2 regions of the Neorhizobium sp. DAR64872/K0K18 genome follow, and region 2 is predicted to be linked to the other one. Evidence: predicted binding sites of a transcription regulator. Region 2 holds the regulator's gene; the other holds the start of a gene.
What was found. The regulator PhoB, encoded in region 2, activates phosphate uptake and scavenging genes when phosphate is short. The targets are predictions, from matches to a motif close to TGTCATNNANCTGTCAT.
Positions count from the first base shown of each region.

Region 1: a site for PhoB is predicted at 3,509-3,525, ahead of ACQY1P_RS18595 (YdcH family protein). Genes of this name have one in related genera too.

Region 1 covers NZ_CP191446.1:2,643,510-2,658,329, reverse strand. Annotated here, with positions in the region: gene ACQY1P_RS18625 (alpha/beta fold hydrolase) at 1-512, opposite strand, end outside; gene ACQY1P_RS18620 (tetratricopeptide repeat protein) at 522-1,175, opposite strand; gene ykgO (type B 50S ribosomal protein L36) at 1,283-1,408, opposite strand; gene ACQY1P_RS18610 (5-(carboxyamino)imidazole ribonucleotide synthase) at 1,553-2,626, opposite strand; gene purE (5-(carboxyamino)imidazole ribonucleotide mutase) at 2,635-3,132, opposite strand; gene ACQY1P_RS18600 (YdcH family protein) at 3,154-3,357, opposite strand; gene ACQY1P_RS18595 (YdcH family protein) at 3,587-3,763, shown strand; gene ACQY1P_RS18590 (ArsR/SmtB family transcription factor) at 3,882-4,139, opposite strand; gene ACQY1P_RS18585 (sulfite exporter TauE/SafE family protein) at 4,247-5,032, opposite strand; gene ACQY1P_RS18580 (thiamine phosphate synthase) at 5,169-5,822, shown strand; gene ACQY1P_RS18575 (tetratricopeptide repeat protein) at 5,831-6,958, shown strand; gene ACQY1P_RS18570 (hypothetical protein) at 6,982-7,338, opposite strand; gene ACQY1P_RS18565 (inositol monophosphatase family protein) at 7,547-8,347, shown strand; gene ACQY1P_RS18560 (hypothetical protein) at 8,502-9,572, shown strand; gene ACQY1P_RS18555 (peptidoglycan -binding protein) at 9,576-10,607, shown strand; gene ACQY1P_RS18550 (hypothetical protein) at 10,609-10,830, shown strand; gene ACQY1P_RS18545 (glucoamylase family protein) at 10,831-12,105, opposite strand; partial or broken gene ACQY1P_RS18540 (ABC transporter transmembrane domain-containing protein) at 12,105-13,900, opposite strand; gene rpmE (50S ribosomal protein L31) at 14,089-14,310, shown strand; gene ACQY1P_RS18530 (AAA family ATPase) at 14,376-14,820, shown strand, end outside.
Region 2 covers NZ_CP191446.1:368,069-382,888, forward strand. Annotated here, with positions in the region: gene ppk2 (polyphosphate kinase 2) at 1-712, opposite strand, end outside; gene phoR (phosphate regulon sensor histidine kinase PhoR) at 810-2,126, shown strand; gene ACQY1P_RS07275 (substrate-binding domain-containing protein) at 2,322-3,356, shown strand; gene pstC (phosphate ABC transporter permease subunit PstC) at 3,544-5,028, shown strand; gene pstA (phosphate ABC transporter permease PstA) at 5,025-6,341, shown strand; gene pstB (phosphate ABC transporter ATP-binding protein PstB) at 6,357-7,172, shown strand; gene phoU (phosphate signaling complex protein PhoU) at 7,224-7,937, shown strand; gene phoB (phosphate regulon transcriptional regulator PhoB) at 8,063-8,746, shown strand; gene ACQY1P_RS07305 (DMT family transporter) at 8,728-9,642, opposite strand; gene ACQY1P_RS07310 (ArsR/SmtB family transcription factor) at 9,768-10,556, shown strand; gene ACQY1P_RS07315 (PACE efflux transporter) at 10,495-10,929, opposite strand; gene ACQY1P_RS07320 (GcrA family cell cycle regulator) at 11,126-11,665, opposite strand; gene ACQY1P_RS07325 (aspartate aminotransferase family protein) at 12,117-13,313, shown strand; gene argF (ornithine carbamoyltransferase) at 13,363-14,280, shown strand; gene ACQY1P_RS07335 (Hsp33 family molecular chaperone) at 14,480-14,820, shown strand, end outside.

The DNA of each region.
Region 1 (14,820 bases), 1.2 Mb from region 2:
TTGTAGTACCAGTCGACGCCGCCCGGCCATGGATGGGTGGCAGGCGCAAGCAGAAGCAGGCCCGCTGTCTTTTCCGGGTGGTAAAGCGCGAAGGATGTGGCGATCGCGCCCCCGAAGGAGTGACCGACGATGATTGCCTTGTCGATGCCGTAACGATCCATCAGGCGCGCAATCGTGTCGGCCTGGCCATCCGGGAAACCGTTCTCTTCTCCGCCACGCTCGGAATAACCGTGACCTGGACGGTCGACGAACAGCATTTCGGCGCGCCCTTCTAGCGGTCTGCGGAACGCTGCTTCCTGGTCCTTCAGATTGCCGCTGGCGCCGTGGATGAAGACGATCGGGGGAAGGTCGCCCTCGGCTGGTGCTGCGACGTGAAGGGCGTTGATGCGGATATCGCCGAGATCGGTAAGTTCACCGTCGTTCGGCAGGTTGGCCTCGATCGCTTTCGCCTTCCAGGCCGTGAAGCCGAAGCCGAATGCGATGAGAGACAAGATGAGAGGTACAATCCCCATGGCGGCCCATCAGGTTCGGTTGCCGGCGATCTTTTCGGATAGCTTGGTCACAGCCTCCTGCGCCTCGCGATCGGCGGGGTAGATGTCGAGATAACGCTCCCACGCATTCAGCGCCTGGCTGTCCCGTCCGGCTTCGGTGAGGATTCCGGCAAGACCGGCCAGCGCGCCGAAATGGCGAGGCTCACGCTTCAGCACTTCGGCAATATCGGCCATCGCCTTGCGCTGGTCGCCCATCGCGTAATGCATTGTGGCGCGGCGGTTCCAGCCTTCGACATAGGCGGGATCGATGAGAGTGACGCGGTCGAGGAAGTCGAGGGCGGCGGCGTTGCGCTTTTCCTTGGCGGCCGTGGCCGCCCAGCCCATCAGGAGATTGACTGTGGGACTGCCCGACTCACCCATGTTCATGGCGATCTGCGTGGCGATGCCGCGCGCCTTTTCCGGATTGCGCTCACGTTTCAGCGCCGCAAATAGCGGGTCGACCCTGGCGTTGAGAGGCTGGCCGGCATTCGGTGCTGCCTGCGTACCTCCCTGCGCCGGACTTTCCAGCGGCGGAGCGGGAGGCATCGGTTGGGATGGCGGCATGGGCTGGGGCAGCGTCTGCGCAAAGGCAGGCGCCGCAACACACACAGCAAGGATCACGAAGCTTGAACGAAAATAGCGCATGCGGATAAAGTAATCCGCATGCGCCGAAGGTCAAACCCGAAATTTCACGCTACCGACAATTTGATCGTCTCAGGCGTGCCCGGACAAAACGTCGATATCAGCGCAAATCAGCCCTGGCGGGCCTTGAAGCGCGGGTTCTGCTTGTTGATGATGTAAACGCGGCCCTTGCGGCGAACCAGACGGTTATCGCGATGACGAGCCTTCAGCGCCTTGAGCGAGTTCTTGATCTTCATTGTACTGGTCCAGAAGTCTGTGGGCTCAAAGAGCCGCTTGTCTCTATCAATCGAAAGCGTGCCGCCTATCTGTCGACGAGGGGCGCGCTCAGGTTGGCGTGCAGATAACCCGTGGCTGGATGCGTGTCAACCTTGTGACGCACTTTATGACCGGGTTTTCCGCCCCTTCAGCTCCGTGACATGGCCCATTTTCCGGCCCGGACGGGATTCTGTCTTGCCGTAGAGGTGGACCAGCACGTCGGGCCTGGCGAGCCAGCCGGGCACGTCGAGGATGTCGTCGCCGATCAGGTTGGTCATCACGCAATCGGAATGACGGCGCGGATCGCCGAGGCTTGCGCCGGCCACCGCGCGGATATGCTGCTCGAACTGCGAGACCACGCAGGCAGCCTCTGTCCAATGACCGGAATTGTGCACGCGCGGTGCGATCTCGTTGGCAATCAGGGTGCCATCGGCCATCACAAAGAATTCCATGCCGATCACGCCGACATAGTCGAGGGCAGCGAGGAGCTTTTCGGCGGCACTGCGCGCGGTCTGCGCGGTCGTGTCTGGAATGGTCGCGGGCAGGGTGGAGGTATGAAGGATGCCGTTGCGGTGGATGTTCTCGGCCGGATCGTAGCAGGAGACCGTGCCATCCTTGGCGCGCGCGGCGATAATCGAGATTTCGCGCTCGAAGGGCACGAAGCTTTCGAGAACCATCGGCACCGAGCCGAGGTCCGCATAAGCGCCGTCGGCCTTGTCGTCGCTGGAGCGGAACACGCGCTGGCCCTTGCCGTCGTAGCCCATGCGGCGGGTCTTCAAGACACCCTTGCCGCCGAAGTCTGCAAGCGCTGCTTCGAGATCGGACTGGCTGTCGACGGAATGAAACCTTGCGGTCTCGATGCCGCAGCCGTTGAGGAACTGCTTTTCAACAATCCTGTCCTGCGCCACTTCCAGGGCCTTGGCCGGCGGGTAGACTGGAACCGACTGCTGCAGGAACTCGGCTGCCTCGACCGGTACGTTTTCGAATTCGTAGGTCACGACGTCGCAGCGGCTGGCGAGATCGGCCAGCGCCGTCCTGTCGTCGTAGGCCGCCGTGATCTGTTCGTTCGCGACCTGGGCGGCCGGGCAGTCGGCCTGCGGCTCAAGGATGATGATGAGGTAGTTCAGGCGTGCGGCAGCGATCGCCAGCATGCGGCCGAGCTGGCCGCCGCCGATTATGCCGATGGTGCGGATCGTCATGATGTTTCTCAGGGTGCTTCGTCGATGGGATATTCGGCGACCGATGCGGTGTGGTGCGCGCGATAGGCGTCGAGCCGGTCGGCAAGGTCATCGTCGGAAAGGGCAAGCACCGCTGCAGCAAGAAGGGCGGCATTGATCGCGCCGGCTCGGCCGATGGCCAGCGTGCCGACGGGAATTCCGGCCGGCATCTGGACGATCGAGTAGAGGCTGTCGGTGCCGCTCATCGTTTTCGACTGGACGGGCACGCCGAACACCGGAAGCGGCGTCAGGGCCGCCGTCATGCCCGGCAGGTGGGCAGCGCCGCCGGCACCGGCGATGATGACCTTGAAGCCCTCGTCGCGGGCGCTCTTGGCGAATTCGTACATCCGGTCCGGCGTGCGGTGTGCCGAGACGATCCGTGCTTCGTAACCGATGTCGAGCGTATCAAGCGTGTCGGCGGCGTTCTTCATGGTCTCCCAGTCGGACTGGCTGCCCATGATGATGGCGACTGCGGGTCTTTCTGACATTCCAGGCCCTTTAAGGTGAACTCAAGCGATGATGTCGGGAATGATCTGGTCTTCGATCTGGGTCATCCGGTCCTTGATGGCCAGCTTCTTCTTCTTCATGCGCTGGATGCGAAGAGCCTCACAGCCGACCTTGATCATGGCATTGATCGCGGCGTCGTAATCTTCGTGTTCCTGGCGAAGTTTCGCGAGTACCAGCCGGTTATCCGCCTGTTCCTGATCACGCATGCTCAGTCCCCATTCTTTACGCCGGCTTTTTGCAAACCCCGGCTTCATCCGCAAGCTCCTACCATCAAACCGCGTTAACTGGAAGTTAGCCGACGCCACGAATTTGCCGCTGAGAGACCATGATTTCTCCTTCGACAAAGCGGACCAACCGTGTCACACTTCTGTTGCAAACCTGAAGCCTTGGCTCAGAGGAGTGCCAAGGCAGGTACCTAAGGAAGGAACATGCCACATGACCGTCCAGGCGCATATCGCATCGCTTGAAAAGAAGCACGGCGACCTCGAAGAGGAACTCCAGTCCGTTCTCGCATCTCCATCCGCCGACGATCGTGAGATCGCAGAGCTCAAGCGCCGCAAGCTGCGCATCAAAGACGAGGTGGAGCGGTTAAAGACCGACACCCGTCATTAGGCGATCAAAAGCGCCACGCGCCTCACGTACATTCGTGAGAGGGTGCCCACAGCGGCACGATAAATTCCAAGACTAAAAGCAACAGTTCTGGTCGTAACGTCACAGTCGCGGCCAGAATTCACGTCCAGAACTGGTCGAGCCACAGGTTGAGCCGGGTGAAGCCGCTGCCGTTCACGGCATAGATGCGCCGCGTTCCCTCTGGTGTGACAGTCACGAGATCGCTGTCCAGCAGTGCTTTCAGATGCTGCGAGACGGCCGGCCTGCTGATCGGCAGTCCTTGTGCAAGTTCATTCACGGTTTTCGGCGCGCGTCTCAGCTCTTCGAGGAGATGGCGCCGGTTCGGGTCGGCAATGGCTGAAAACGGATCGAGTGTCATCGTTTGAAGCTAAGCATAACTTGACGAAGCATCAACCGTTTTCGTGTCTCGCGACCGGCGGAAGGCCTTATTGTAATTGGGTTTTTTATGATGTTCGGATGGACCGGTCAGATCGGCAGGCCGTCCCACAGAAGCTTTACGCCGGCAACGAGAGCGAGCGCGTAGGTCATCGGATAGAACACTTCCGACTTCAGATGCTTGACGATCGCGGCACCGAGCATGGTCGAGACCAGGGCTGCCGGCAGCAATGTCGCCGAGATCGTCAGGTTTTCGGCCCCCAATGCGCCAAGAAGGAAATAGGGGATGATCTTGACGGCGTTGACGATGGCGAAGAAGCGGATGCTGGCCCCGGTGTATTTCTTCGGATCCAGCTTCATCGGCAGAACGTAGATCTGGAAGGGCGGGCCTCCGGCATGCGCCACGAAACTGGCATAGCCCGACAGCGCGCCCCAGAACGTGGCGGCCGCCGGACGATGCGGCAGTGCGGCGGCCGGACGGTTCTTATCCGGGCCGTAGACCTGCCAGAAGTAGCGGAGGGCGAAGAAGATGGTTGCTGCCGCAATGACGATCCGCAATGCGTCGTCGGAGACATAGGCCGATGTTGCCCAGCCGAGCGCGATGCCGATGACACCGCCCGGCAGGATCATCAGCAGGGTTTTACTGTCGTTGAAATGGCGCCAGGACCAAAGCGCCACGATATCCATCAGGATCAGGATCGGCAGGAAGATCGCCGCCGCTTTGACCGGGTCGACGGCAAGCGACATCAGCGGCATGCCCATCAGGCCGATCGCGCCGCCAATGCCGCCCTTGGAAAGCCCGACCAGCATCACGGCGGGCACCGCTGCTGCAAAGAAGGCGAGGCTGAGCGTATCGGAGGAAAATATGTCTGGCATGGGCACTTCAGGCTTGCACCGTTGAGGCGGGCAGATGGGATGAGCGGTTGATTGCGCAATCCTTCCGGTCTATCGAATCATTCAAGAGAAAACGAGTGCGGATCGCCGGGTTGCGGTTCGCTGCATGGGAAGAAACATGAAGAAACAGGAAGAGCGTTGCCGTCTGGTGCTGATCGTGCCGCAGGATGCGGATGCGAAAGCGCAGGCGGACCGGTTGGAGAAGGCGCTTGCGGGCGGCGATGTCGCCTCGGTGATCCTGCCGCAATACGATGAAGACGATACCGCGTTCCAGGACCGCGCCCAACTCATGGTGCCGATGATCCAGGCTGCGGGTGCCGCAGCGCTGATCGCCGGAGACAGCCGCGTCGCAGGTCGCGTCAAGGCAGATGGCCTGCATATGGCCGGTTCGATGGAAGAGCTGGAAGAAACGATCGAGAAATTCAGCCCGAAGATGATCGTCGGCGCCGGTGGTGCATCCGAGCGTCACACGGCGCTCGAAGTGGGCGAGCGCCGCCCCGACTATATTTTCTTCGGCAAGCTCGATGGCGACATCAAGCCGGAGGCGCATCCGAAGAACGTCGCGCTTGCGGAATGGTGGGCTTCGATGGTGGAAATTCCCTGCATCGCCATGGGCGGCACGGACATTTCCTCGGCGCTCGAGGTTGCCGAAAACGGAGCGGAATTCGTGGCTTTGAGACTGGCTGTCTTCGATCATCCCGAAGGACCGCAGGAAGCAGTTCGACTGGTCAACGCCGATCTGGACGAAAAAGCGCCACGGTTTGAGGCTTGATGGTCTCTATGCCATCGATTCGTCGCGCCTCATCCACCGTCCTGATGCTTGCCGCCAGCCTTTCCGCGTCGGCCGTCTTGCCGCATTCGGCAATTGCGCAGGTGCAGCAACCCGGTGCGGTGGAGCAGGAGGGGCCGACGGCGGCGCAGTCGCGTCAAGTGGTGACGAGACCGGTCGCGCCGGATGCAATGGGCGTCGAACGCGGTGCACAGCCCGATGGCATCGTGCCGTCCGCCGGTGTCGAACTCTATCAGCGCATGGGCGTGACCTTGCCGCCACTGCCGCCGGAGAAGCCCTATACGGGCCCGATCGACGAGGCCTATGGTGCGTTCCAGCGCGGCTTGTACGTCAAGGCGCTCGATGTCGCACTGAAGCGTGCGTCGGCCGGCGATGCGGCGTCGCAGACGCTTGTCGCCGAAATGATGAGCAAGGGGCTCGGCATCAACCGCGACGCAAAGACCGCGGCCTTCTGGTACGGGCAGGCTGCCGAGCGCGGCGATCCTGCCGCCATGTTCCAGTATTCGCTTCTTTTGATGAGCGGCCGTTACGTGCCCGCCGACAAGAAGAAGGCCGACGACTATATGCGCAAGGCGGCGGAAGCCGGCAATTCATCGGCGCAGTTCAACTGGGGCCAGATCCTGGTGTCGGACAATCCCGGCGATAAAGGTTTCAAGCTGGCGTTGCCCTTCTACGAGCGGGCGGCAAAGCAGGGCGTGGCGGATGCGCAATATGCGGTGGCCCAGCTCTACGTGAACATGAAGGGCGTGCCCGAGGAGAAGAAGGCCGAGGCTCGCCGTTGGCTGGAGCGCGCGGCGAAGGCCGGGTTCGACACGGCGCAGCTCGACATGGGCATCTGGTTCGTCAACGGAGTCGGCGGCGAACGCAACTACGACAAGGGCTTCGAATGGCTGCGGATTGCGGCCCATCGCGGCAATGTGGTTGCCCAGAACAAGCTCTCGCATCTCTATATCGAGGCGCTGGGGACACGACCGAACCCGGTCGAGGCCGCCAAGTGGTATGTGCTTTCAAGGCGTGCCGGGTTGCAGGATGCGGCGCTTGAGGATTTCTACCTCGGCATCAACGACGAGCAGCAGCGCCAGGCGATCGACGCGGCGAACCGCTTCCGCCGCCAGTAGTCAACCGCCAGTAGTTCAAGTGGTCAGGCGGTTGCCTTCATCGCCGCCAGCGTGAACAGGGCGTGGCGGATGATAAAGCCGTGGGCAAGCGCCAGGATCAGCAGCGTTACCAGCCAGACGATCAGGTAGATGCCCGGCGAGGCCTTGATACGGCCGCCCATGCGGGGGCCAAGTGCGAACATGGCTGTCACGAAGAGCGCGCAGGCCGGCAGAAGCAGCAGCGCGATCATGGCCGGTGCCGTGCTGGTCGGTGTGCCGGTCAGGGTGAAGTGGATCGGCAACTGGGTATCGGCCGGCAGCGCCGAGATCAGACCCAGCGACAGCATGGTCATCACGCCCACAAGTCCGAGGCTGATGCCGAATGGCAATGCGATCTTCACGGTGATACTCCTAAAATCTCGATAGCCGGCGTTCTGGCAGATCGCAGGCAGGCGGGCAATGTCGCATTTTGTCCGTTCACGCGGGCTTTGTCGGCTTCGACTTGAATTTCCCTTGGTTTTGTGGTCTTGAACCGGCCAATCAAGACAATTCGCCACAGACACGTCCCGGCTGATGCATGTTCGGGACCATACGATCAGGATTTCCCGCATGGCCCGCTCAGCCCTTCTCAACGTCATGGTTCAGGCCGCCCTCAAGGCTGGCAAGTCGCTCTCCAGGGATTTCGGCGAAGTTCAGAACCTGCAGGTTTCGGTCAAGGGACCGGGCGATTTCGTGACCCAGGCGGATCTCAAGGCGGAAAAGATCGTCCATGACGAGCTGATGAAGGCGCGCCCGACCTACGGCTTCCTCGGTGAGGAAAGCCAGGAGGAGAAGGGCACGGACGGCGCCCATCGCTGGATCGTCGATCCGCTCGACGGCACGACCAACTTCCTGCACGGCATTCCGCAGTTCGCGGTGTCGATCGCGCTGGAGCGCAATGGCGAAATCGTCGCCGGCGTGATCTTCAACCCGGGCACCGACGAACTCTATACGGCAGAAAAGGGCGGCGGCGCGTTCCTGAACGACCGTCGCATTCGCGTTGCCGCACGCCGGGTCCTGTCCGATTGCGTGGTTGGTTGCGGCGTGCCGCATCTCGGCCGCGGCGATCACGGCAAGTTCCTGGTCGAACTGCGCCATGTGATGGGCGAAGTGGCGGGCGTTCGTCGCCTTGGCGCTGCGTCGCTTGATCTTGCCTATGTCGCTGCCGGTCGCTTCGACGGTCACTGGGAAATTGGTCTTTCGCCGTGGGACATTGCTGCCGGCCTCGTCCTCATCCGCGAAGCGGGCGGCTTTGTCAGCGACATCAAGGGCTCGACCGACATGTTCGGCACCAAGAGCATTGTTGCCGGCAACGAGCTGATCCAGAAGGCGCTGCTGGAAGTTTCCAATCGTCCGGTTCCGTCGCGCTGATTGCTGATGCGGTGACGGCCGGAGTGCTGCTTGTCATTTGAAATGGCGAGGAAAAAACTTCGGCTTGTCCCGGTCTTTGCACCGTGGCGACACTTCAATTCGTCGCAATTTTGCTCTAGCCTCCGCGCGACGCGACCCAGAGGCGAGGCTTATTATGGCGAATGCGACAGTGGACGATCTGGACGAAACTGAAGCTAACCGCCGCCGTTTTACCGAAAAGCTTTCCAACCCGGCTTCCTTCCTCTGGACGATGCTGATCTTCCTGATCATCGTCGGTTTTGTCTGCTCGATCCTGTACCGCCAGGCCGCACAAGCGTTCCAGACCAATCCGGGTCTGAACGGTCTGATCCTCGGCGTCCTGTTGATCGGTATCGTCCTGGTTTTCCTGCAGGTCATCGGCCTCATTCCGGAAGTGCGCTGGTTCAACTCGTTCCGCGCTGCCGGCACCGTCGACAAGGTGGGCCGCGAGCCGAAACTTCTGGCGCCGATGCGCTCGCTGATCGGTGGTCGCCGCAAGACGGCGCTTTCGACCGCAACCTTGCGCTCCATTCTCGATTCGATCGGCACCCGCCTCGACGAATCTCGGGATACGTCCCGTTACCTGATCGGGCTCCTGGTGTTTCTCGGCCTGCTTGGCACGTTCTGGGGCCTGATCGGCACGATCGGCTCGATCAGCGACGTCATCGGTGCGCTCGATCCGGGCGCCGGCGGCTCCAACGACATTCTGTCGGCTATCAAGACCGGTCTTGCGCAGCCGCTTGCCGGTATGGGCACGGCGTTCTCCTCGTCGCTGCTCGGCCTCTCGGGCTCGCTGATCCTCGGCTTCCTCGATCTCCAGGCAGGACGTGCCCAGAACCGGTTCTATACGGAACTCGAAAATTGGCTCTCATCGGTGACCGATACGGGATCGGACGCGCCGGTTGCGGCGGCAGGGCTTTCAGCTGGTTCCTCTGGCGAATTCAAGACGCTTGCCGACGAGCTGCGCAAGATTGCGGCGGCTCAGGGCAGAACCGGCAGCGGTGATGTCCAGCAGAACGAGAAGTCGCTTGCTGCCATGGCAAACCTTGCCGAAGGCATTCAGGGGCTGGTCAAGAACATGCGCAACGAGCAGCAGATGCTGCGCGACTGGATCGAGGCGCAGCAGGAAGAATCGAAGGCCCTGCGGCGCACGCTGGACCGGCTCTCCGACAAGATCGGTCAGTCCGACAAGATCGGGAGCAAGTAGACCATGGCGCTGGGCAAGAACCGTCGCCGCCAGCACGGCGTGGACTACTGGCCGGGCTTCGTCGACGCGCTGACCACGCTTTTGATGGCGATCATGTTCCTGCTGACGGTGTTCGTGCTGGCGCAGTTTCTGCTCACCCGCGAGATTTCCGGTCGCGACGAGGTTCTGAACCGGCTGAACAGCCAGATCGCGGAACTGACAGAGCTTCTGGCGCTGGAAAAGGGCAACAATCAGGATATCGAAGACCAGCTCGCCAACCTGCAATCGTCGCTGGCGGTTGCTGAAAGCGACCGGTCGCGGCTGCAGCAGCTTCTCAACCAGGGCAGTGGTGCAAGCGACGCGGCCAATTCCCGCGTGACCACTCTGACGGGTGAACTCTCCAACGAGCGGCAGGTTAGCGCCCGGGCGATGAGCCAGATCGAGCTTCTCAACCAGCAGATCGCGGCGCTGCGGGCCCAGATCGCCGCCGTCGAACAGGCGCTGCAGGCGTCGGAAACGAAGGACGCCAACTCGCAGGCGCAGATTTCGGATCTTGGTCGTCGCCTCAACGTGGCGCTTGCGGCCCGCGTACAGGAGCTCAATCGCTACCGCTCCGACTTCTTCGGGCGTCTGCGTGAGATTCTCTCCGATCGCGAAAACATCCGCATCGTCGGCGATCGGTTCGTGTTCCAGTCGGAAGTTCTCTTCCCGATCGGCGGCAACGAACTCGATGCTGCCGGTCTCGTGGAGATGGACAAGCTTGCCGCCGCACTGCTCGATCTCGCCAAGGAAATTCCGGCCGAGATCAACTGGGTGCTGCGGGTCGACGGACATACGGACAACGCGCCGCTTTCCGGCACCGGGCGCTACCGCGACAACTGGGAGCTTTCGTCTGCGCGCGCGACGTCCGTGGTCAAGTATCTGATCTCGAAGGGCGTGCCGGCCAACCGCCTGGTGGCCGCGGGCTTTGGCGAGTTCCAGCCGATCGCGGCTGGCGATACGCCGGATGCTAGAAACCAGAACCGCCGCATCGAACTGAAGCTTACCGAACGCTGACATGACCTACAGCAAACCCGACATCGACGCGATCGCCAAGGCGGTGGCAGATACGCCTCGCCGCGACAATACCGCCTATCACGAGGCGATGGCGCAGGCGCGGCGGGCGTTCGAGGAGGCGCAGGCTGCGTTCGGCGAGCAATCGGTGCAGCTGAAGATGAAGACCAAGATCAAGCGCAACGGTGATCATGTCGTCAAATGGACGTTCAAACGCGCGAAGTGATCAGGTGCCGACGTTTTTGTGCATAGGCGGAGTGGCCGGATAGCGGAATCCCAGCCGGTCGAGGCCGCGGCGCACTTCCGGAGCGGCCATGAACAGTTTCCACAACAGACCCGAGCGGTGGTTCTCGATCATCGCGACGATCGGACCCTGGTCGATAGCGATGTAGGTCGATGCGACCCAGCCTGTCTTCGGCGCAAACGCGTCGGCGAAGCCGAAGCGGTTGACCAGCCGTCCGTTCTCGTAGGCAAGGAGCGCGCGCAAGGCTTCTTCCGCATGGCCGGGCACGAAAGGAAAGCTCGACAGTGCTGCAGACGGTGCAATCGCGCCGAAATCGACCAGCGGCGAATTGGCGGCGTAGCCGGCCTGGGCTTCCGATGCCGTCAGGCCCCAGACGCCGGCTGCGGCATATTCCGGCACCGTCAGGCAATAGGCGCGATTGATCCGTGAATGCGCGACCGCCTGGCGCCAGTAATCGGCGTAGCGATCGGACAGGCCGCGTGGATTGAGCGCACAGAAGGAATATTGCGACAGGAACAGCGGCCCGCCCATGGGTTCGCCCAGCGGCAGCTGTATGCCGAAATATTCTTCGCCGTTCTTCATAGCGCCGTTGCGTGCCCATCCGCAGTGATAGTTCTGCGGATCGATCGGAAACGTGTCCGACCCGGCGGCAAAGACATAGGTTGAAAGCGCCTCATTCCAGCCGGTGATCGGCAGGTTCATCGCCCACTCGTTGATCGGGCTCCAGTGCCAGTAGATCGGGCCGTCGGTCTTGCCGCGGGTGTACCAGGTCCACTCGACCTCGTCGAACAGCCGGGTGATCGCGGTGCGCAGCGATTTCTCGGAAATGGTCTCTGCCGCGAAATATTCACGCGCGCAGATCAGGCCCTGTAGGAGAAGCGTCGTTTCGACGATGTCGCCCCCATCATCCAGCGCAGAAAACGGAATCATTGCGCTGGTAGCGGGATTGATGAAGTGAGAGAACGCGCCGTGGTAGCGCGGTGCCAGTTCGAGGCTCTCGACAATCGTGGTAATGCGAACCAGCGCCTCGTCGCTGGTGATCCAGCCGCGCTCGCAGGCGACCAGAATTGCCATCAGACCAAAGCCCGTGCCGCTGATCGAGATCGCATCGATGCCGGGTGTGCCGTCGAGAAGGCATTTGTCATAAGGGAGACCGCTCTGCGGATGGGCACCATCCCAGAAATACCGGAAGGTGCGCTGCTGAACGTCATCGAGCAGACTATCCAGATCTGCGGAGATGATGGGGGTCGCGTCCATCAGATCGCGCTGACGGAAGTTTGCTCGAGATCATGGAATTGCAGCCGCGCGAGCTTGGCATAGAGACCGCCAGCCGCCACCAGGCTCTGGTGCGTGCCTTCCTCGACGACGCGACCGTTTTCCAGGACCAGGATCCGGTCGGCTTTCAACACCGTCGCAAGGCGATGGGCGATGACGAGCGTGGTGCGGTTGCGCATGAGACCGTCGAGCGCCTTTTGCACCAGTGTTTCGCTTTCCGCATCGAGCGCCGAGGTGGCTTCGTCGAGCAGCAGGACCGGAGCATCCTTCAGGATCGCGCGGGCGATAGCAATCCGCTGGCGCTGGCCGCCGGACAGGGTGATGCCGCGTTCGCCGGCGAGCGTGTCATAGCCGTTGTCGAGCTTCGCGATGAACTCGTCCGCCTGTGCGGCGATTGCTGCTGCACGCACGGCGTCGCGAGTCGCGTTCGGGACGCCGAAGGCGATGTTGTCGTGGATGGAGGCCGCAAAGATCGTCACGTCCTGCGGTACGATCGCAAGCCGTGAGCGGATGTCTTCAAGGGTCGCATGGCGGAGGTCGACGCCGTCGAGGCGGATCGATCCGGCTGTGGGATCGTAGAAGCGCAGCAGCAGCGAAAAGATCGTGCTCTTGCCGGCACCGGAGGGACCGACGATGGCGACAGTTTCTCCCGGTGCCACATGCAGGGAAAGCGCATTGAGCGTGATGGCGCTGACGCGTGCCGGATAGGCGAACGAGACGCTGTCGAACGCGACATCGCCGAGCGGGGGTGAGGGGAGCGCTTTCGGGTGTTCCGGGTCACGCACGGCGGACACTTCATCCAGCAGTTCGGACAGCCGTTCGGCGGCGCCGCCTGCAGACGACAGTTCGCCCCAGACTTCCGACAGTGTGCCGAGCGAGCTTGCCGCAATCACCGAATAGAGCACGAACTGGCCGAGCGTGCCCGGTGTCATCGTGCCGGCAAGCACGCTCTGGGCGCCGTACCAGAGGACGCCGACGATCGAGCCGAAGATCAGCACGATGCCGAAGCCGGTCAGAAGCGCTCGGGCGCGGATCGACTTGCGGGCGGCCTCAAAGGCATTCTCGACTGTGTCGCTGTAGCGCGAGGTGGCGACAGCCTCGCCGGTGAAGGCCTGAACGGTGCGTGTGGCGCCGATCGTTTCGGCTGCATATGCCGAGGTCGCGGCCAGCATGTCCTGTGCGGCGCGCGACCGGCGGCGCACCGAGCGGCCGAAGCCAACGAGGGGGAACACGATCAGCGGGATGGCGCCAAGCGCCAGAGCCGAGAGTTTAGGGCTCGTATAGACCATCATGCCCATCGCTCCGAGACAGAGGATGGTGTTGCGCAGGGCCTGCGATGCGGCAGAACCAAAGGCGGACTTGATCTGGGTCGTATCGGCGGTCAGTCGCGAGACGATCTCGCCGGACTGGTTGACGTCGAAGAAGGAAGCAGACAAACGCGTCACATGCGAAAAGACCTCACGGCGAAGATCCGCCACCACGCGCTCGCCGATGGTGATCACATAATAGTAGCGCATGCCGCTTGCGATCGCGAGAAGCACCGCCAGAACGAACAGCATCACGAAATAGTTGTTGATGAAATGCCCGTCAGATGACGCGAATCCATGATCCACCATGCGGCGGACGGCCAGCGGCAGCGCAAGTGTGGTGCAGGCGGCAAGGACGAGAAAAAAGTCGCGCCGGCGACCATGGCTCGATAGCGGGAAAGATAGGGGAGCAGTCGGGAAAGCGGCTTGAGACTGCGGTTTTTCTTCTGATTTTCTCGGCTTTCGGCCATGTCGTCTCCATGGCCCCCGGGCAGCGGAATCTCAGCCTTTCGGGGACTTGTACTTGCGGCGCCCTTCCTGTATAGGCTCCGCATCCAATTGGGAAGCCGTGACCGCGCCGGTTTGCGGCTTCATTCATTAAAGACGGTTCTTGCTCGCGCAATGCGACGAATGGACCTCGCAGAGCAGGAATATCGACATGAAGGCTGGCATCCATCCCGACTACCACAAGATCAAGGTCGTCATGACCGACGGTACCGAATACGAGACGTTCTCGACCTGGGGCACCGAAGGCGCCACCATGAACCTCGAAATCGACCCGACGTCGCACCCGGCCTGGACCGGCGGCAACCAGCAGATGCTGGACCGCGGTGGCCGCGTTTCCAAGTTCAACAAGCGTTTCGGCGGTCTCGGCCTCTAATCGCTTTTTGCATTTTGACAAAAGAAGCCTGGCGAAAGCCGGGCTTTTTTGTTTTTCTAGGAGGCATGGAGGAGAAGGCCAACTGTCTGTCCAAGCTACCGCTTCCGCTCTGCCGCGTGCTCATTTTCGGCAATGGCGGATCGGGTAAGACGTGGCTTGCGACAAGGATGGGGGAGGCGCTCGGCCATCACCCGATTCATCTGGACGACGTCCACTGGGAGCCGGGACGTTACGGCATCGCCCGTGACAGGCAGGTCGTTGACGACGACGTTTGCCGGATTGCAGCACAGGATGTCTGGCTGATCGAGGGCGTCTATGGCCGGCTTGCCAGTCTCGCCATCACCCGGGCAACGACGCTGATCTTCCTCGACATCGCCGACGACGTCTGCCTCGAAAACATTCGCCATCGCGGTCTTCAGGGTGGGGGAAGCGTTGCGTCCTTCGAAGAGCTACTCCATTGGGTGGCGGGCTATCGCTTCCGACACAACAACTGGAATTCATTCGAGGCGC
Region 2 (14,820 bases):
TGTGTGTTCGCTCCAGCATCTGGTCGCGCTTTGCGGTGTAGTCAGGCCATTTGTTCAGTGCCGCGATGTCCATCGGCGAAAGCTTCCAGATCTTCAACGGATCGTGGCGCCGGTCGTGAAACCGCTTCAGCTGCATTTCCTGGCCGATATCCAGCCAGAACTTGAACAGATGGATATCGTCGTCGACGATCATCTCTTCGAACTGCGGCACGTCCTTCATAAAGGCTTCGTATTGGCCCGGCTTGCAGAAGCCCATGACAGGCTCGACCACGGCGCGATTGTACCAGGAGCGGTCGAACAGCACGATCTCGCCCGACGTCGGGAAATGCGACACGTAACGCTGGAAATACCATTGGCCCGCTTCGGTGGGCGAAGGCTTGCTCAACGCCACCACGCGTGCAGATCGCGGATTGATATAGGAGCGGATGGACATGATCGTACCGCCCTTGCCGGCAGCATCCCGCCCCTCGAACAGCGCAATCATCCGCTTGCCGGTATCCTGCAGCCAGTACTGCACCTTCACGAGCTCGATCTGCAGCTTCTCCAGCTGCTTGGCGTATTTCTCCTTGTCCAACTTGTGGTCATAGGGAAAGCCGCCGGATTCCAGCGCGTGATCATGCACCCAGCCGGGCAGTTTCGGATCGTCAATGTCGAAATGCCTCAGCTTGCCATCGATTTCCAGTTCCGCTGACCGGCTGCTTGTCTCTGCCATGATTGCTGTCCTTTTTCCTTCGGCGGCCGAAACGGCTGCGACTGCTTCAACGGTTTGCAGGGCTTGAGGTTTCCCTCAGGACCGATGCATATCTGTCATGCAAGCGTTATATGACCGCAAGTTCGACCAAACAAAAAGGGGTTCGCGCGTGGAAGCGTTGCCGAAGGAAGAGCGCGGGTTTGCGCAAGAGCTGGCACTTCGCTTCCGGCGCGAGTGGCTGCTGCTTCTGCTGCTCTCGACGATCGCGGTGATCGCTTTTGTTGCCGGCGCGAACGATCTTCTGGTCTTCGCGCTCTGGCTTCCCCTCGTCGTCGCCGTACTGTCCCGGCCCTTGCCGGAGATACCTGTCGTACCGGTTGAAATGCCTGTTCCGGAGCCACCCGTCTTCGACCCGCTGCCGCTGATCTCGGCAACTCTCGGCACGCTGGACATGCCGGTCGTGGTGCTGGGTGGAGACATCACCGTTCTCTACCGCAACAAGGCGGCGGAGCGGGCCTTTGGCGATCTGCCGATCGGCACCCATCTGACGGCGCGGCTGCGGTCGCCCGGTATTCTCGACATGCTGCGCGAAACCATCGCGACCGGACAACCCAACCAGATCGAACATTCCGAGCGACTTCCGTCCGAACGGGTCTTCATCCTGCGCGTGGCGCCGATCGATATCGCCGACCTGGCACCTGGCATGGGAAACTATTACCTCTTGTCGTTCCGCGATGTCTCCGAACTGCGAAGCATCGACCGGATGCGATCCGATTTCGTCGCCAATGCAAGCCATGAGCTGAGAACGCCGCTTGCCTCGCTCAGAGGCTTCATCGAGACAATCCAGGGCCCGGCTCGCGGCGATCCGAAGGCGCAGGAACGCTTTCTCGGCATCATGCTCGACCAGGCGACCAGGATGAGCCGACTGGTGGACGACCTTCTCTCGCTGTCGCGGCTGGAACTGAAGTCGCATATTGCTCCGGACCAGACCGTGGACCTGAAGCCGCTGATCATCCATGTCAGCGACGCGCTCTTGCCTTTGGCTGAGGAACTGGGCGTCGAAATCCGCCTGCATCTTCCCGAAGGCAGGGTCGATGTGCTGGGCGATCGAGACGAACTGATCGAAGTGATCGAGAACCTCATCGAGAATGCCTGCAAGTATGGCCAGGAGGGCAAGTTCGTCGATGTCTTCCTGAAAGGCGGCGGCAGGCTGCCGGTCGAAGTCAATGTCATCGACAAGGGTCCGGGCATTCCCGCTGAGCACGTTCCCCGCCTGACCGAGCGTTTCTACCGCGTCAGCGTCGCCGACAGCCGCTCCAAGAAGGGCACCGGATTGGGGCTTGCCATCGTCAAGCACATCCTCACCAGGCACCGCGCCCGCCTGCTTGTGAAGTCGGAACTCGGCAAGGGGACCGAGTTTACCGTCCGTTTCTGACATAAAACCAACCCAGTTTTCCCGGTCTCTTCCAGAACGTCAATATTTTCAACAGCTTGAATTGTCACAAATGTTTCACCGAAGTGACATAAAAGCTAAGGCCAAGGGCGGCTATGACCAGCGGGCCGAGAGCCGGCAAATGTCTAAGAGGCCGGCATGACAAGATTTCTGGAAACCCATACCGGGAGAACTTCGATGAACATGTTCAAACTTTCCGCAGCAGCCCTCGTGGCCTCTGTTGCCTTTGCCGGCGTTGCATCCGCACGCGACCAGGTTCAGGTTGCCGGCTCCTCCACCGTTCTTCCCTATGCGAAGATCGTTGCCGAGACCTTTGCCGAGACCAACCCGAACTTCAAGGCACCGGTTGTTGAGTCCGGCGGCACGGGCGGCGGTCTGAAGGCATTCTGCTCCGGCGTCGGCGAAGGCACGATCGACGTTGCCAATGCTTCGCGCAAGATCAACAAGAGCGAAGCCGAAGCCTGCAAGGCTGCCGGCGTCACGGACGTTCAGGAAATCCGCATCGGTTACGACGGCATCGTATTCGCTGCCGACTCGTCGAACGGCGACATGAAGATCACCCCGAAGGATCTCTACAAGGCATTGGCTGCTGAAGTCGTCGTTGACGGCAAGCTCGTTGCCAACCCTTACAAGAACTGGTCGGAAGTCAATGCGACCCTGCCGAAGGGCCCGATCGCAGCTTACATCCCAGGCTCCAAGCACGGCACCCGCGAAGTCTTCGAAGAGAAGATCATGGCTGAAGGCTGCAAGGAAGCCGGCGCGACTGACGTCATCAAGGCTGCCATCACCGATGCCAAGCAGGCTGCTGCCAAGTGCGTTGCAGTTCGCAAGGACGGCGCAGCTGTCGACATCGACGGCGATTACACCGAAACGCTGGCCCGCATCTCGGCCAACAAGACCGGCCTCGGCGTTTTCGGCCTGGCCTTCTATGAAAACAACATGGACAAGCTGAAGGTCGCGACCGTTTCGGATGTCGTTGCTTCCACCGAAACCATTGCTTCGGGCAAGTACCCGGTGTCGCGCCCTCTGTTCTTCTACGTCAAGAAGGCTCACCTCGGCGTTATCCCAGGCCTCAAGGAATATGTTGAGTTCTTCATCTCCGACGAAATGATCGGCCCTGACAGCCCGCTCGCCGAATACGGCCTGGTTGCTGCTCCGGACGATCAGCGCGAACAGGTCCGCAAGGACTTCGAAGCCGGCAAGACCATGTAATCAAAATTCCGGCGCCGCTTCTTGCGGCGCCGGTCTTCTTTCGTGCCAGGCGGCGACTTGTCCGTCGTGCGACAGAAGCAAAGCTTGGCGTCAGTCGCTGCGTTTTGGATGGCGAAACATATTGATTCCGATGGTGGGATTTGTGCGGTAATGGGTGCCGTCGATGGCGGTAGGCCGGGGGATTTTAATGAGCACACCATTGATTTTATTGATTCTGGCGATAATTGCGATCGCTTGTTACGTTGTCGGAACCAGGCACGCCCTGGCAATCGCCGGCGGCCGTTCCTCAAAGCTTCATTCACGTCCGGGCTACTACGGCACCTTCGTCGCACTCTGCGCCGTTCTGCCGTCGGTTCTCATCCTGGCCGCGTGGCTGGTCGTCAGCCCCCTCTATATCAACTCCACTGTCCTCGATGGCTTTCCTGAAGACGTAAAGGCGCGTTCGCCGGCCGAACAGGGTCTCTCCTTCGGCATGGTAAGCTCGCTTGCGCGCGGCATGAACGTACTGAGCCTGGACGAGATCGAGCGCATCGGCGGAAATCCCGTCGAACTGCGCGCAGCGCTTGGCGCTAAGGGCGTCCCGCTTGCCGGCGACCCCGAACCATACATGGTCGAGTCCGCTGGCGATCTCAACGTCATGACCAAGATCAGCAACTGGGTTATGACCGCGGTAGTCCTTCTGGCAGCCCTGATCGGCGCCGGCTTTTCCTACACGCGCATCGCGCCGCGGTTTCGGGCTCGCAACCGTGTCGAGAAGGTGATCCTCGCCAGCCTCGTCGTCGCATCCTCGATCGCGATCCTGACGACGGTCGGCATCGTCGCCTCGATGCTGACGGAAGCGACCCATTTCTTCACCAGCATCCCGCCGTGGGAATTCTTCTTCGGCACCGTGTGGGATCCGCGCTTTGCGGCCGCCGGCGCCACGGACTCGGCTGGTCAGTTCGGCCTTATCCCGCTGCTTCTCGGCACACTCTATATCGGCTTCGTCGCCATGCTCGTTGCCGTCCCGAGCGGTCTGTTTTCCGCGATCTACATGTCGGAATACGCCTCCCGCGGTGTCCGCTCCGTGGCAAAGCCTCTGCTCGAAGTTCTCGCCGGCATTCCCACCATCGTCTACGGCTTCTTTGCCCTGACGACGGTCGGCCCATTCCTGCGCGACCTGTCTTCGCAGCTGAACGGCCTTGTCACAGGCGATTACGCCAACTTCATCCAGGCACAGAGCGTTCTCACTGCCGGCTTCGTCATGGGCATCATGCTGATCCCTTACGTCTCGTCGCTGTCGGACGACATCATCACCGCCGTGCCGGGAACGCTTCGTGACGGCTCGCTCGGTCTCGGCGCCACCCAGTCCGAAACCATCAAGAAGGTCGTCCTGCCGGCAGCCCTGCCGGGCATCGTCGGCGCCCTCCTGATGACCGCCTCGCGCGCCATCGGCGAAACCATGATCGTGGTGCTCGCCGCCGGTGTCGCCGCCCGCATGCAGCTCAACCCGTTCGAGCCGATGACGACGGTGACCGTCAAGATCGTCAGCCAGCTGACGGGCGACCTTGAATTCACCTCGCCGCAGACGCTCGTCGCCTTCGCACTCGGCATCACGCTGTTTGCGATCACGCTTTGCCTCAACATCTACGCGCTCTACATCGTGCGCAAATACCGGGAGCAGTACGAATGACCGACGTGGTTTCCTCCACCGCCGGCGTCTTGGCCAAGCCTGCCCGTCGCGATATCGGTATCAAACGCCGCTACGCCGCCGAGCGCCGCTTTCGTGCCTATGGCATCGCTGCTCTCTCGTTCGGCATCCTGTTCCTGATGCTCCTTCTGTGGTCGGTCGTCTCGAAGGGCTATACCGCCTTTCAGCAGACGATGATCACCATCCCTGTCGAGTTCTCGCAGCAGATCATCGACAAGGATAATGTGCGGGCTACGGATCCGGCCAAGCTGATGACGGCCAACTACCCGATCGTCGCCCGCAATGCGCTGGCGAAGGTTCTGGGCGTCGCCGAAAACGATCGCCAGGGTCTGCGTGCCGTCAACCAGATGATTTCGGACGGCGTTCGTGGCCAGCTGCGCGATATGGTCGTTTCCGATCCTGAGATCATCGGCACGACCCAGACGGTTTCGCTCCTGGCGGCCGGCGATATCGACAGCGCCGTGAAAGGCCAGATCAATCTCGACGTGGCGGAAACCAGCCGCAAGGTGTCCGACCAGCAGGTCGGATGGATGAAGCAGCTGACCGACAGCGGTGCGCTCGCCAAGGAATTCAACACCGGCATTTTCTTCAACGGCGCGTCCAGCCGTCCGGAAGCAGCCGGCGTCGGCGTCGCTCTGATCGGCTCCTTCTACATGATGCTGATCGTGCTCGTCCTGTCTCTGCCGATCGGCGTCGCAGCCTCGATCTATCTTGAGGAGTTTGCCCCGAAGAACCGGTTCACCGACCTGATCGAGGTCAACATCAACAATCTCGCAGCGGTCCCGTCGATCGTCTACGGTCTCCTCGGTCTCGCGGTCTTCATCAACTTCATGGGCCTACCGCGCTCGGCCTCGCTGGTCGGCGGCCTGGTTCTGACGCTGATGACGCTTCCGACCATCATCATCGCCACCCGCGCGGCGCTGAAAGCAGTGCCACCGTCGATCCGCGCCGCAGCGCTTGGGCTCGGTGCCTCGAAGATGCAGACCATCTTCCACCACGTCCTGCCGCTTGCCATGCCCGGTATCCTGACCGGTACGATCATTGGCCTGGCGCACGCGCTCGGCGAAACCGCGCCGCTTCTCTTGATCGGCATGGTCGCCTTCGTGGCAAACTATCCGACCACGCCGATGGATCCGTCGACGGCACTGCCGGTACAGATCTACATGTGGGCCAACGAGGCGGAACGCGCCTTCGTTGAACGAACCTCGGGAGCGATCATGATCCTGCTCCTGTTCCTGATCTTGATGAATGTTGGCGCAATTCTCTTGCGACGCCGCTTCGAACGGCGTTGGTAGAGGAAGGGGGAAGCAATGAACATGATGTCAGAAGCTGCAGTTGAGAAGGCGCTGGTCAAGAAAATGAACGACGTTGCATATAAGATGATCGGCAAGGATGTCTCCGTTTATTACGGTGACAAGCGCGCTCTTTATGACGTGAACCTGAATGTCCGCCAAAATACCGTCACTGCTTTGATCGGTCCGTCTGGCTGCGGCAAGTCCACCTTCCTGCGCACGATGAACCGCATGAACGACACGATCGAGGGTTGCCGCGTCACCGGCAAGATCACGCTCGACGGCGACGATATCTACGACAAGGAAATCGACGTCGTGGAGCTGCGCGCCCGGGTCGGCATGGTGTTTCAGAAGCCGAACCCGTTCCCGAAGTCGATCTACGAGAACATTGCCTACGGTCCCCGCATCCACGGCCTTGCCCGCGGCAAGACGGAAATGGACGCGATTGTCGAGGCAAGCCTGCAGCGCGCCGGCCTCTGGGCAGAAGTCAAGGATCGCCTGCATGAAGGCGGTACCGGCCTTTCCGGCGGTCAGCAGCAGCGCCTTTGCATCGCCCGTGCGATCGCCGTTTCGCCTGAAGTCATTCTGATGGACGAGCCGTGCTCGGCACTCGACCCCATCGCCACGGCCAAGGTCGAGGAACTGATCCACGAACTGCGCGCCAACTACACGATCGTGATCGTCACCCACTCGATGCAGCAGGCAGCCCGCGTTTCACAGCGCACGGCAATGTTCCATCTCGGCCATCTGGTCGAGGAAAACGATACCGACAAGATGTTCACCAATCCGGATGACCAGCGCACCCAGGATTACATCATGGGCCGCTTCGGCTGATGCGGGCGCAGAGCCCGTCAGCCGCAACTGCAGACATCAAGGATCAGACACATGGTTTCGACCCATATTCTCTCGGCCTATGACGAGGAACTGAAATACCTGAACCGCCGGATCTCCGAAATGGGCGGCCTGGCGGAGCAGATGTGCGGTGATGCCGTGCGTGCGCTCGTCAACTCCGACTCCGCACTGGCCCAGAAGGTCATCTCGGACGACGTCATTCTCGACCATGCCGAGCGCGATATCCAGGACAAGGCGATCGTCACCATCGCCAAGCGTCAGCCGATGGCGGCCGACCTTCGCGAGATCATCGGCACGCTGCGCATCGCAGCAGACCTGGAACGCGTCGGCGACCTTGGTAAGAACACCGCCAAGCGCGTGCTCGCCGTGCAGGGAACAGGCGTCCCGCGCAAGCTCGCCCGTGGTTTGGAGCATCTTTCCGAACTGGCGCTGGTGCAGCTCAAGGACGTTCTTGATGTCTTCGCCAACCGCTCTGCGGAAAAAGCCGAGATCATCCGCCAGCGCGATGAAGAGATTGACGCGATGTACACCTCGCTGTTCCGCGAACTCCTCACCTACATGATGGAGGATCCGCGCAACATCACCACGTGCACCCATCTCCTGTTCTGCGCCAAGAACATCGAGCGCATCGGCGACCACGCGACCAATATCGCCGAGACCATCTACTACATCGCGACCGGCGCACAGCCGGAGGGCGAACGTCCGAAAGACGATACGTCCAACATGCTCGGCTCCGCCGGGACATGATGCAGCTCGCCCGAAATCGCCCGCCGGTTTCGGGACGATAACTGCCAAAACCAATGACCTGAAGCAGCGCGAGCGGATCTGGCGGATCTAAGTGCAGTTCGGGACGAGTGACGGAGCAAGTCGGAATGCAGCCGAAGATCGCAGTCGTGGAAGACGAAGAGGCCCTCAGCGTCCTCCTTCGGTATAACCTGGAGGCCGAGGGTTACGAGGTCGATACCGTGCTTCGCGGTGACGAAGCGGAAATCAGGCTTCAGGAGCGCGTTCCGGATCTTCTCATTCTCGACTGGATGCTGCCGGGCGTTTCAGGCATCGAACTCTGCCGTCGCCTGCGTATGCGGCCGGAGACGGAACGCCTGCCGATCATCATGCTGACGGCGCGCGGCGAAGAAAGCGAGCGCGTTCGCGGGCTTGCCACCGGCGCAGACGACTATGTGGTCAAGCCGTTTTCGACACCGGAGCTGATGGCCCGCGTCAAGGCGATGCTGCGCCGTGCCCGACCGGAGGTGCTTTCGAGCGTCCTCAAATGCGGCGATATCGAACTCGATCGCGAAACCCATCGCGTTCACCGCAAGAGCCGCGAAGTTCGCCTCGGGCCGACAGAGTTTAGACTTCTGGAATTCCTGATGGCCTCGCCCAGCCGCGTCTTTTCGCGCTCGCAGCTGCTCGACGGCGTCTGGGGCCATGACATCTATGTCGACGAGCGTACCGTCGACGTGCATGTAGGGCGCCTCCGGAAGGCGCTCAACTTTTCCAACATGCAGGACGTCATCCGCACGGTCCGCGGTGCCGGCTACTCGATGGAAGCCTGAGCACCGCGTCTCCTAGCCGGCAGCGTCATGGCAATCACGCCGGTCACGACGCAGGCGAGACCGAGCCAGGCTGTCGAGGCAAGTGTTTCGCCGAGAAACACGACGCCGATGCCAACGCCGATCGGCACCCGCAGATAGGCCTGCGCCGTCGTGCCGACGGAGCCCAGCGTCTGGACCAGCCGGAAATAGATGACGAAGGCCAGCGCCGTCGAAAATACCGCCAGCGCCAACAGGGCGAGCATGGAATCGGCGCTGGGCGTCAGCGTCCAGGGCCGATCGACCACGAGGCTCACGGGAATGAGGATGGCCGCCCCTGCAATCAGCGATCCCGCGGCGGGCATCATCGGGTCCAATCCTTTAAAATTCTTGCCGAAGATGGCAGCCGCCGCATAGCAGATCGTCGCCGCCACGATGGCGAGTTGCGCCCAGAGGTTCTCGCCCGAGCCGGCAAGCGCCTCCATGCCGACGATCAGGCATATGCCGACAATGCCTGCGGCAACTCCAAACAGCTTGGCCGCAGAGACGCTTTCATGGCGGGTGATCAGCGCCGTCAACAGAAAGGCGAAGATCGGCGTCGTTGAACTCAAGATGGTGGCAAGGCCCGCATCGGTCGTCTGTTCGGCCCAGGCGATGAGGGTGAAGGGGACCGCGCTGTTGAGGCAGGCCTGAACCGTGAAAAGCTTCCAGGTCTGCCGGTCGGTCGGCAGCTTCAATCCGCGAAGGCGTAGTGCCGCAGCGAGAATGAGCCCGGCGACCAGTGTTCTGACGGCAATAAAGGTGACAGGCGAAATCGTCTCCACACCGACTTTGATCAGCGTGTAGGACGCGCCCCAAAGCGTCGCGAGCGTGAGGAGCAGCAACAGATCCGTTGCCATGCTTGTTTTGGTGTCCGCCATTCCAGTTCCTATCCCCATCCATGCAATCTCCGCCCGCTCTTAGCGGAGAGAGGAAAAGAAATGCTTCGGCGACGGCCGAACCGTTGATCGCTGACGGCAAAGTTTTCCGGTGCTAGAACTGGATCATGTCCAATATGGTTTCAGGAAATACGATTGCGGAAGTTGCAAGCCTGATCGGCGATGTCGCGCGCGCCAACATGCTGTCCGCGCTGATGGGCGGCCAGGCGCTGACGGCGGGCGAACTGGCACGCCATGCCGGCGTCACCGCGCAGACAACCAGCGGCCATCTCGGCAAACTGGCCAAGGCGCATCTGATCGCAGTCGAGAAGCAGGGCAGGCACCGCTACTACCGGCTTGCCTCTCCGGAAGTCGCGCACGTGATCCACGCGTTGATGGCAGTCGCCGCGGATGGGCCGAAGCGCCATCATCCTGTCGGCCCGAAAGACGAGGCGTTACGGCTTGCCCGCACCTGTTACGATCACATGGCAGGCCGCCTCGCCATCGCGCTCGCCGACTCCCTGACCGGCAACGGCTATCTGCTGCTCGGCGATGGAGCAGGCCTGATCACCGACGAGGGCAGACGGTTCTTTTGTGATTTCGGGATCGATCTCGACCAGCTGACCCGCTCGAAACGCCCTCTGTGCCGGACATGCCTCGATTGGAGCGAGCGGCGGCCGCATCTGGCGGGACAGCTGGGCGGAGCGCTGCTGTCCCGCGCACTCGCCGTCGGCTGGATCGGTCGCCGGGAGGAAACCCGGGCCCTGCGGATCACGCGCGCCGGAGAGATCGGGTTTGCCGAGACATTCAGGCTTCCATCGGACTGGCGTATCGCACCGTCCGAAACTCTGATGGTCAGGCGGCTTCCTGGGTCTTCCATTCCGGCAGCGGGAACAGCTTGTCGTAGCCAAGATTGAAGAGATAGGCATAGACCACGTAGAACAGCGCGATCGCGATATCCATTGTCAGCGCATGGAGAAGGGTAATCTGCAGATACCACGCGATAAACGGCATCAGCACGACCAGCAGACCGATTTCGAACAGCACCGCATGAGCAATGCGCAAGGCAGGCGTCTTTAGCGTCGTACCCCGTCGCGCCTGCAGAAAGCGGTCGAAACCCAGATTGTAGAGGTAGTTCCAGCCGGTCGCGACCGTCGCAGACACGACGCCGACAATGCCCATATGTTCGGCCGGCATGTCGAAGACGAAAGCGCCGAGCGGCACCATCATCAGAAGCCCGATGATTTCAAAGCTGATGGCGTGGCGAATACGGTCTCTTATCGAGCGCATGATCTTCCCCTTTAGGTGAGGTTCATGCCGGGTCGTCCCGGCGTTATGCCCATTCAGGGGGAGGTCGTCCTCTCTCGAGGCCGAAATAGGAGCCCAGGGAGTGCGAGGCAAGTTTTTTCAGCGCAAGTCAGCCATGCCGAAAACGCAAAAGGCGGGCCAGAGCCCGCCTTCGATCTTGTTTCCGCAGCCGCCTGACTTAGGACGCGCGAGCAGCCGGACGACGGCGCTCGTGCACCGGCTGGTAGGCAAGCTTCGCGTGATATTTGCAATAGGGCGACGCATCCTGCGCATCGCAACCGCAGAAATGAAAGTCGTCCGTCAGCGGATCGCCAACCGGCCACTTGCATGTGCGCTCGGTGAGATCCGTCAGCGACAGACGGCGCGAGATCGGCACAACGACGCTGCCGGAAGCGGTGTATTTCACCGGTTCGGCGACGTTGACGTCCTGATCTTCCTTGAGTGCGTTTGCACCCACCGTCCGTGCTGCGGGACGGGCTGTGTCGCGTCCGGCAAAGCTCGGCGCGCGCGGAGCTGCGGGCGCTGGGCGCTTGGATGCCGGGCGATTGGCCGACGCCGAACCGCCTGCTTTGGCGCGACCCGGAAGGTTGAGACGGTGCACTTTGCCGATCACGGCATTGCGGCTTACGCCTCCAAGTTGGGCTGCAATCTGGCTGGCGCTGAGACCTTCCGACCATAGTTTTTTAAGTCGCTCGACGCGCTCATCAGTCCAGTTCATGCCGTTCTCCGCCTTTGAACGTTGCTGGCAGACAGAATCCGTTCACCTCTGCGGCGAAATAAATCCGCCGCACCCACGCAATCTATGCTTCGAGGTGACTAGTTCCGCCGCATGCGTTCTAGTAATTGAGGATTAACCTAGTGTGTGGCTGACTCCGTGGCAAGAGTCGCTCGAATCGCCGCGAATCGATTTCGCGGTTTTCCCCAACTTGCTGCCCTCAAGAGTCATTTTTGTCACAGACCGAAATGCCGCAATACAGCATCAGGTTGCATCGCGGCATATGCCCCGGAAGCCCTATAAAACACCAAGTTTTGTTGACATGGAGGCACTTAGCCATGATAGTGCCCGCGCCGCCCGGTGGGCGGCATTTTTGATTTTTCAGGCCGCATTCCCGGTCTCCGGAGAGGTCTGGAGAGGGGGGTCGGAACCTACCCAGAGGAGTGATGTCGCCATGGCTGAAGCCGCACTTTACGACACGTTTGCCCGGGCACCTTTGCGCTTTGATCGAGGCGAGGGCGTATGGCTTGTGACGGAAGGTGGCGAGCGATATCTGGATTTCGGGGCAGGCGTTGCCGTCACCTCCTGCGGTCATTCCAATCCGCATCTGGTAAACGCGCTGAAGTCGCAGGCCGACAAGGTCTGGCACCTTTCCAACCTCTACGAGATCCCGGAGCAGGAGCGTCTGGCCCGCCGTCTGGTGGATGCCACGTTCGCCGACAAGGTGTTCTTTACCAATTCCGGCGCCGAAGCGCTTGAGACCGCCATCAAGACGGCGCGTCGCTATCATTTCTCCAAGGGGCATCCGGAGAAATTCCACATCATCACCTTCGAAGGTGCCTTCCACGGCCGGACCATCGCGACGATCGCCGCCGGTGGTCAGGAAAAATACATGGAAGGCTTCGGCCCGAAGGCGCCAGGGTTCGATCAGGTGCCGTTCGGTGATCTCGACGCCCTCAATGCTGCGATAAACGATAACACCGGCGCGCTGCTGATCGAGCCGATCCAGGGCGAGGGCGGCGTGCGCGTCGTGGACAAGGAATTCCTGCGCGAGCTGCGTCGCATCTGCGACGACCGGGGTCTGCTGCTGATCCTCGACGAAGTGCAGAGCGGGGTTGGCCGCACCGGCCGGTTCTTCGCCCACGAACTGACAGGCATCACGCCTGATATCATGGCTGTTGCCAAGGGCATCGGCGGCGGCTTCCCGTTCGGCGCCTGCCTTGCGACCGCAGAGGCTGCTTCCGGCATGAAGCCCGGCATCCACGGCACGACCTATGGCGGCAATCCGCTTGGCATGGCCTGCGGCAACGCAGTGCTCGACGTCGTGCTCGCCGATGGCTTCCTTGAAAACGTCCGCGATGTCGCGCTCGTGTTCCGCCAGGGACTGGCAAGCCTGAAGGATCGCTTCCCGGATGTGATCGAAGATATCAGAGGCGAAGGCCTGATGCTCGGCATCAAGGCAAGGGTGCCAGCTGGCGATCTGGTCGTTGCAATGCGCGATGAGAAAATGCTGTCGGTGCCTGCGGGCGATAACGTCGTGCGCCTTCTGCCGCCGTTGACGATCACGGCGGAGGAAGCCCGCGAGGGGCTCGCACGGATCGAACGGGCAGCGGAAAAGCTGACCGAGGCAGAACTCAAGAAAACAGCCTGAGCGCGATGAGGGGTGCCGGTGACGGTTCCCCTCGATAGGGGACGATAGCATGGCATCACCAAAGCATTTCCTGGATCTTTCGGCGGTTTCGCCGGAGGATCTTCGCACCATTCTCGACGACGCGAAAAGCCGCAAGCAGGCCTTCAAGGCCGGCAAGGGCGACCAGCCGCTCGCCGGCAAGATGTTGGCGATGATTTTCGAAAAGCCGTCCACCCGCACCCGCGTCTCCTTCGATGTCGGCATGCGCCAGCTCGGCGGCGAGACGCTCTTCCTGTCCGGCACGGAAATGCAGCTCGGCCGCGCCGAGACGATCGGCGATACGGCACGTGTCCTGTCGCGCTATGTCGATGCGATCATGATCCGCACCACCGATCACAACCGCATGCGGGAAATGGCCGAGCACGCCACCGTGCCTGTTATCAACGCGCTGACCGACGATACCCATCCCTGCCAGATCATGGCCGACCTGATGACCTTCGAGGAGCATCGCGGTCCTGTCAAAGGCAAGACCATCGCCTGGACGGGTGACGGCAACAACGTGCTGCACTCGCTCGTCGAAGGCTCGGCGCGGTTCGGCTACAAAATGAACATGGCCGTGCCAATGGGCTCCGAGCCGCATGACAAGTTCCTCAACTGGGCCCGCAACAATGGCGGCGAGATCATGCTCTGCCACGACGCCGAACGGGCGGTCACCGGCGCTGATGTCGTCGTCACCGATACGTGGGTGTCGATGAACCAGGAGCACAAGGCGCGTGGCCACAACATCTTCCAGCCCTATCAGGTCAACAAGGCGCTGATGGATCAGGCAAACAAGGACGCGCTCTTCATGCACTGCCTGCCGGCGCATCGCGGCGAGGAAGTCACCGACGAGGTCATCGACGGACCACAGTCGGTGGTGTTCGACGAGGCGGAAAACCGTCTTCACGCGCAGAAGTCGATCCTTGCCTGGTGCTTCGGCATCGTCTGAGGATCGAAAGCGCTTCCGACTTGAATTCGATGAGAGCCGCCACCATCTGACGGCTTTCAAAGCGCGCCGCCGAACGAGTGCGGCGCTTCAACACGATATCGTCAACGTTCTCAAATCCCCGGCCGGCGGTTCCGCTGCGGCTGGCGCTTGTGTAAAAGCGTTCGAGGAACTGAGAGCGCCGGCGCGAAGGAGTTAACTCATGGCGGAAGCGACTGTTGAACTGAACGAACTCGATTTTGCCGGCGACGACCGCGTCGTGCCCTTCCAGGTGGATGGCCTCGATGTGCGCGGCCGTGCGGTCCAGCTCGGGCCACTCCTCAACGCGATCCTCGGACGGCACGATTATCCGGCACCTGTCGCACGGCTGCTGGCGGAAGCCGTCGTGCTCACTGCACTGCTGGGCACTTCGCTGAAATTCGAAGGCAAGTTCACCATGCAGACCAAGGGTGACGGCCCGGTCGACCTGCTTGTTGCCGATTTCTCCACGCCGGATGCATTGCGCGCCTATGCCCGCTACGACGAGGATGCACTGGCCGAAGC